2 regions of the Pseudomonas sp. DG56-2 genome follow, and region 1 is predicted to be linked to the other one. Evidence: predicted binding sites of a transcription regulator. Region 1 holds the regulator's gene; the other holds the start of a gene.
The links. Region 1 encodes sigma-54, which starts transcription at its own class of promoters, with help from an activator protein. Its sites were predicted from a motif close to ANTGGCATNNANNTTGCTNT; they were not measured.
Positions count from the first base shown of each region.

Region 2: a site for sigma-54 is predicted at 1,346-1,365, ahead of D3Z90_RS08210 (CmpA/NrtA family ABC transporter substrate-binding protein). Genes of this name have one in related genera too.

Region 1 covers NZ_CP032311.1:4,741,678-4,745,084, reverse strand. Annotated here, with positions in the region: gene ptsN (PTS IIA-like nitrogen regulatory protein PtsN) at 1-53, opposite strand, end outside; gene hpf (ribosome hibernation-promoting factor, HPF/YfiA family) at 66-374, opposite strand; gene D3Z90_RS21750 (RNA polymerase factor sigma-54) at 453-1,946, opposite strand; gene lptB (LPS export ABC transporter ATP-binding protein) at 2,125-2,850, opposite strand; gene lptA (lipopolysaccharide transport periplasmic protein LptA) at 2,851-3,375, opposite strand; gene lptC (LPS export ABC transporter periplasmic protein LptC) at 3,362-3,407, opposite strand, start outside.
Region 2 covers NZ_CP032311.1:1,754,234-1,757,640, reverse strand. Annotated here, with positions in the region: gene rmf (ribosome modulation factor) at 1-159, shown strand, start outside; gene D3Z90_RS08215 (quinone-dependent dihydroorotate dehydrogenase) at 254-1,276, opposite strand; gene D3Z90_RS08210 (CmpA/NrtA family ABC transporter substrate-binding protein) at 1,428-2,642, shown strand; gene D3Z90_RS08205 (ANTAR domain-containing response regulator) at 2,658-3,233, shown strand.

The sequences.
Region 1 (3,407 bases):
GGCGCGTTCACCAAGGAACGGCCGGGGGTCAGGATGGTTTCAAGTCGGATCATGGATGAGGGGGATCAGCGGGCCGCTGCACCTTGCAGCAGGCTTTGCTGTTTTTCCTTGTGTTTTTTCAGTTGGCGGTCGAGCTTGTCGGTCAAGGCGTCGATCGCTGCATACATGTCTGTGTGTTCGGCATTTGCAACCACTTCGCCGCCGGGAATAAACAGCGTTGCTTCAATTTTCTGCTGCAGTTTCTCGACCTTCATGATCACCGTTACGTTGGTAATCTTGTCAAAGTGCCCTTCCAGCCGTTTCAGTTTCTGTTCGACGTACTCGCGCAGCGGCTGGGTGACTTCTACATGCTGTCCACTGATATTGACTTGCATACAGCTTCTCCTTTTGTTGCCCGTGCATAAGAGGCAGGTGTTGCGCCTGCCACTGAACTGCTGTGGCGATCCTAGGGGCTACATCAGTCGCTTGCGTTCACTCGACGGTGCAATGCCGAGGGACTCGCGGTACTTGGCGACGGTGCGACGGGCTACCTGGATGCCTTGTGCCTCCAGTAAACCAGCGATCTTGCTGTCACTCAATGGCTTTTTCTGATTTTCCGCTGCAACCAGTTTTTTGATGATCGCGCGAATCGCTGTAGACGAGCACTCGCCGCCTTCAGAGGTGCTTACGTGGCTGGAGAAAAAGTACTTCAGCTCGTAAATTCCCCGAGGTGTATGCATGTATTTTTGCGTGGTGACCCGAGAAATGGTCGACTCGTGCATGCCCACCGCCTCGGCGATGTCGTGCAGGACCAATGGCTTCATTGCTTCGTCGCCGTGGTCGAGGAAACCACGCTGGTGCTCGACGATCTGGGTGGCAACCTTCATCAGGGTTTCGTTGCGGCTCTGCAGGCTTTTGATGAACCATCGAGCCTCCTGCAACTGGTTGCGCATGAAGGTGTTGTCGGCACTGGTATCGGCGCGGCGCACGAATCCTGCGTACTGCGGGTTGACCCGCAGGCGCGGCACGGCTTCCTGGTTGAGTTCGACCAGCCAGCGCTCGTTGTCCTTGCGTACGATTACGTCGGGGACTACATATTCGGGCTCGCTGGATTCGATCTGCGAGCCCGGGCGAGGGTTGAGGCTCTGGACCAGTTCAATGACCTGGCGCAACTCGTCTTCCTTGAGTTTCATCCTGCGCATCAATTGGCTGTAGTCGCGACTGCCGAGCAGGTCGATGAAGTCTCGCACCAGTCGCTGGGATTCGGCCATCCAGGGGGTATTGGCTGGCAGCTGGCGCAATTGCAGCAGCAAGCACTCACTGAGGTTGCGCGCGCCGATTCCGGACGGTTCGAACTGCTGGATACGGTGCAGCACGGCTTCGACTTCATCGAGCTCGATGTCCAGCTCGGGATCGAAGGACTCGCAGATTTCCTCGAGGGTTTCGTCCAGGTAGCCCTGGCTGTTGATGCAGTCGATCAGGGTAACGGCGATGAGCCGATCGGTATCGGACATCGGCGCCAGGTTCAACTGCCAGAGCAGGTGGCTTTGCAGGCTCTCGCCCGCCGACGTACGGGTGGTGAAGTCCCACTCGTCATCGTCGTTGCTGGGCAGGCTGCTGGCGCTGGTTTGGTAGATGTCTTCCCAGGCGGTATCGACGGGAAGTTCGTTGGGTATGCGCTCGCTCCATTCGCCATCTTCCAGGTTATCCACAGTTTGCGTGGTTTCCTGGAAGCTGCTGTCCTGGACTTCGGCGACAGGCTTGCTTTCGGCGTTATCCGCCATCGGGTCGCTGTTATCGAAGTCCTCGCCTTCTTCCTGGCGTTCGAGCATCGGGTTCGACTCCAGCGCTTCCTGGATTTCCTGTTGGAGGTCCAGGGTAGACAGCTGGAGTAGTCGGATAGCCTGTTGCAACTGAGGAGTCATCGTCAGTTGCTGGCCCATTCTTAGGACGAGCGATGGTTTCATGGCAGGGGCTTAACACCTTTTTCGCCGGCGCACATGCGCCATCCACTACAAGGGCACCGAAGCGCCAACTTTAAGCAAGTTATATGCCTGAAATTGGAGCGTTTGCCTAGGGTGCCGTACCAATTAAGCCGGATTTCACCGGATCAGCAGCCCAAGGCAAATGCTGGTCGCTTCGAACTTACAAGCGGAACTCGTGGCCCAGGTAGACCTCTTTGACCAGGTCGTTGGCCAGGATAGTCTCTGCGTCGCCTTCGGCAATCAGTTGACCATCATTGACGATGTAAGCTGTTTCGCAGATATCCAGGGTCTCTCGGACGTTGTGGTCGGTGATCAACACACCGATGCCCTTGGCCTTGAGGTGGTGGATGATCTGCTTGATGTCACCGACCGAAATCGGGTCGACACCGGCAAAGGGTTCATCGAGCAGGATGAATTTCGGCGCGGTAGCCAGGGCGCGGGCAATTTCCACGCGGCGACGTTCGCCACCGGAAAGGCTCATGCCAAGGTTGTCGCGAATGTGGCTGATGTGAAATTCCTGCAGCAGGCTTTCCAGTTCTTTGCGACGTCCGGCGGTGTCGAGGTCCTTGCGGGTCTCGAGGATCGCCATGATGTTGTCGGCAACCGAAAGCTTGCGAAAGATCGAGGCTTCTTGCGGCAGGTAGCCGATGCCGGCGCGTGCGCGGCCATGCATGGGCTGGTGGCTGACATCCAGGTCGTCGATCAGGACGCGGCCCTGATCGGCCTGGACCAGGCCAACGATCATGTAGAAGCAGGTGGTCTTGCCGGCGCCGTTAGGGCCTAGCAGGCCGACGATCTGGCCGCTGTCGATAGACAGGCTGACGTCGCGTACCACTTGCCGGCTCTTGTAGCTCTTGGCCAGGTGCTGGGCTTTGAGGGTCGCCATTTACTCGGCCTTCTTCTTCGGCTGGATCACCATGTCGATACGTTGGCGCGGCGTGGTCACGTTGCCGCCACGACCGGCAGTCGCTACCTGGGACTTGGTGTTGTAGACGATCTTCTCGCCTTCGGTGGTATTGCCTTCGTTGACTACCTTGGCACGGTCGGTGAGCACGACCAGATCTTTTTGTGCCTGGTACTGGATGGTCACGGCATAGCCTTGCATTTTGTCGGGCTTGGCGGCGCTCTGCTGCTGCTCGAAGTAGGCCAGGTTGCCCACCGAAGTCACCACGTCGATATCGCCGGATTCGGCGCGCGTGATGGTTACGGTATTGCCTTTGATCATCATCGACCCTTGAGTGATGATGACGTCGCCGGTATAGGTGGCAACGCCTTTCTTGTCATCCAGATGCGCGTTGTCGGCCTGGATACGGATAGGCTGATCGCGGTCGTTCGGCAGGGCCCAGGCGCTCGCGCTTCCCAGTGCTGCGCTCAGGCTGAGCAAAAAGGGGAGGGTTTTAACGAGCCTCATACTGTCCTCTTACGTTAGAAAGCAGGTCCATC
Region 2 (3,407 bases), 2.8 Mb from region 1:
GGGGTCACCGGCAAATCCCGCGAGCTTTGCCCCTTTACTCTACCGTCTGTACGCCAGGCATGGATCAATGGCTGGCGCGAAGGACGCGGCGACAATTGGGACGGTATGACCGGCACTGCGGGTATTCATAGACTCAACGAACTTCACGCCGTTGGCTAAACGAGGAACTGAATTCATTCACCATGCGCGCCCCATCCGGGCGGCGGGCTGAGGCCCAGGGGCCCCTTCATGGGGCCCTTTTTATGCCTGCGACCTAGCGCGGCAAGGCAGCGATTGCATCCACCGCTTCGCGAATCAATGCCGGTCCCTTGTAGATAAACCCTGAATAGATTTGTACCAGGCTGGCACCGGCAGCGATTTTCTGCGCCGCGTGCTTGCCCTCGGTAATCCCGCCCGCCGCGATGATCGGTAGCTTGCCACCCAGTTCAGCAGAAAGCACTTTGACGATATGCGTGCTCTTTTCCAGCACCGGCGCACCCGACAGGCCACCCGCCTCGTCACCGTAAGGAAGGCCTTCGACACCCTCGCGACCGAGCGTGGTGTTGGTGGCGATTACCGCATCCATTCCCGACTCGAGCAGTGCTGCTGCCACCTGTGCGGTCTCTTCGTCGCTCATGTCTGGCGCAATCTTGATTGCCAGCGGCACACGCTTGCCACGTTCACCGGCCAGTTGCTCACGGCGCTGGGCCAGCGCCTCTAGCAACTGCTTGAGCGAATCGCCGAACTGCAGGCTGCGCAATCCCGGTGTGTTCGGTGAACTGACGTTGACGGTGATGTAACTGGCGTGATCGTAGACCTTGTCCAAGCAGATCAGGTAGTCGTCCACCGCGCGCTCGACGGGGGTATCGAAGTTCTTGCCGATGTTGATACCCAACACACCGCGATACTTCGCAGCTTGCACGCGATTGAGCAAATGGTCGACGCCAAGGTTATTGAACCCCATGCGATTGATGATCGCCTCGGCTTGCGGCAAGCGAAACAGTCGTGGCTTGGGGTTGCCGGGCTGGGGACGGGGAGTGACGGTGCCGATCTCGACAAAACCGAAACCCAGCTGGGCAAAACCATCGATGGCCGCACCGTTCTTGTCCAGGCCTGCTGCCAACCCCACCGGGTTGGCGAACTCCAGTCCCATGACGGTAACCGGCAATGAAGCCGGGGCTTTGGTCAGCAGCCCGTTCAGGCCCAGGCGGCCACCGGCGCCGATCAGGTCCAGGGACAGGTCATGGGAAGTCTCCGGAGAGAGCTTGAACAACAGCTGGCGGGCCAGGGTATACATGGGCGGGCTTAGCTCGACGTGAGTGAGGGGGCGATTATATAGGTGGCGTCGCCCGGGGGACAGCGCAGCCTTGGCATATGCGTTGCTTTATTGACCTTACGCACCGGCCACGAAAGCGGCACGGCCTGACCTTCGATACAGGCGTGACACTGTGAATAACGAAATCCCCACAACTCCTCTGGCTTGGGTCAATGGCAGCGATGCGCCGGAAAAGCACAGCCTTAACATCGGTTTCATGGCCCTGAGCGACTGCGCATCAGTGGTGGTTGCGGCGACCCAAGGCTTCGCCCAACCTTATGGCCTGAGCCTGAACCTCAAGCGCCAAAGCTCCTGGGCCGGATTACGCGACAAGTTGGTCAGTGGCGAACTGGATGCAGCCCACAGCCTTTATGGGCTGATCTACGCCGTTCACCTGGGCATCGGCGGTACCAGCGCTACGGACATGGCGGTGCTGATGGGACTGAATCAGAACGCCCAGGGCATCAATCTGTCGGCAGAGCTGCAGCGCCAGGGCGTGACCCGTCCAGAGGCGCTGGAGCGTTTTGTGCACCAAAGCAGAACAAAACTTACCTTTGCCCAGACATTTCCCACTGGCACTCACGCCATGTGGCTGTATTACTGGCTCGCCAGCCAGGGTATCCACCCTTTGTCTGACGTCAACAGTGTGGTGGTACCACCGGCACAGATGCTTGCTCACCTGCGCGCCGGGCGCATCGACGGTTTTTGTGTCGGCGAACCGTGGTCAGCAGACGCCGTTGAGCAAGGCCAGGGCTTCACCTTGGCTACCAGCCAATCGATCTGGCCGAATCACCCGGAGAAAGTGCTGGGCTGCACGCGCGCGTTCGTCGAGCGGCACCCCAACACTGCCAGGGCGCTGATCAAGTCAATTCTGGCCGCCAGCCGTTTCATCGAGCAGAGTCCGCAGAATCGCCGCAGCGCAGCGCAATTGCTCAGCGATGCGGCCTACTTGAACACGCCTGTACAGGCCATCGAGCCACGCATGCTCGGTAACTATCACGACGGCCTCGGCAATCGCTGGCATGATCCCCATGCCTTGCGCCTGTACGATCAGGGCCGAGCCAACTTGCCGTACTTGTCCGACGGCATGTGGTTCATGACTCAGTTCCGTCGCTGGGGACTGTTGCGCGAAGACCCCGATTACCTTGCCGTAGCTGGCCAAGTGCAACAGTTGGCGCTGTACCGCGATGCGGCCACCGCCATTGGCGTGCCTTGCAGTGAACAGAATATGCGTCGCAGCCAGTTCAACGACGGTACCTATTGGGATGGCAGCGACCCGGCAGGCTATGCCCGCAGCTTTTCTCTTCACGCGCTGGCTGAAAAGCCTGACGCCCTCGCCCATCGCTGACAAGGGGACGCCACTATGCTGCGAATCCTATTGATCGACGATACAGCGAAAAAAGTTGGACGCTTGAAGACTGCCTTGGTTGAAGCAGGTTTCGAGGTCATTGAAGAGTCCGGCCTGACCATCGATTTGCCAGCACGCGTCGAAACGGTGCGACCCGATGTCGTGCTGATCGATACTGAATCACCGGGGCGTGACGTCATGGAGCAAGTGATCATAGTCAGCAGGGACCTTCCCCGGCCTATCGTCCTGTTCACCGACGAGCATGACCCGAATGTGATGCGCCAGGCGATCCAGGCGGGCGTCAGCGCCTATATCGTCGAAGGTATTCATGCGTCCCGCCTGCAGCCGATCCTGGATGTCGCGATGGCTCGATTCGAGAGCGACCAGGCGCTCAAAGCGCAGTTACAGGCACGTGACCAGCAGTTGGCCGAGCGCAAACGCATCGAATTGGCCAAGGGTTTGTTAATGAAGATGAAGGACTGCAACGAAGAGCAGGCCTACACCCTGATGCGCCGCCAGGCCATGAGCAAGCAGCAGAAGTTGATTCAGGTCGCTGAACAAATTATCGCAATGAGCGATTTGCTTGGCTGAGCCCTGGGCTGGGTCGGGCTAGCCCCCCACCGACCACAGCACGCAACACGCAACACGCAACACGCAACACGCTGGCCCAGTTTTTGCTGAATCAAACACAAAGGTAGCCAACGGCGGTTGCCCCTCCACGACAAAGACGTCGCATCCCCCTCGCAGCAGCGGGTCGGGAGGCGA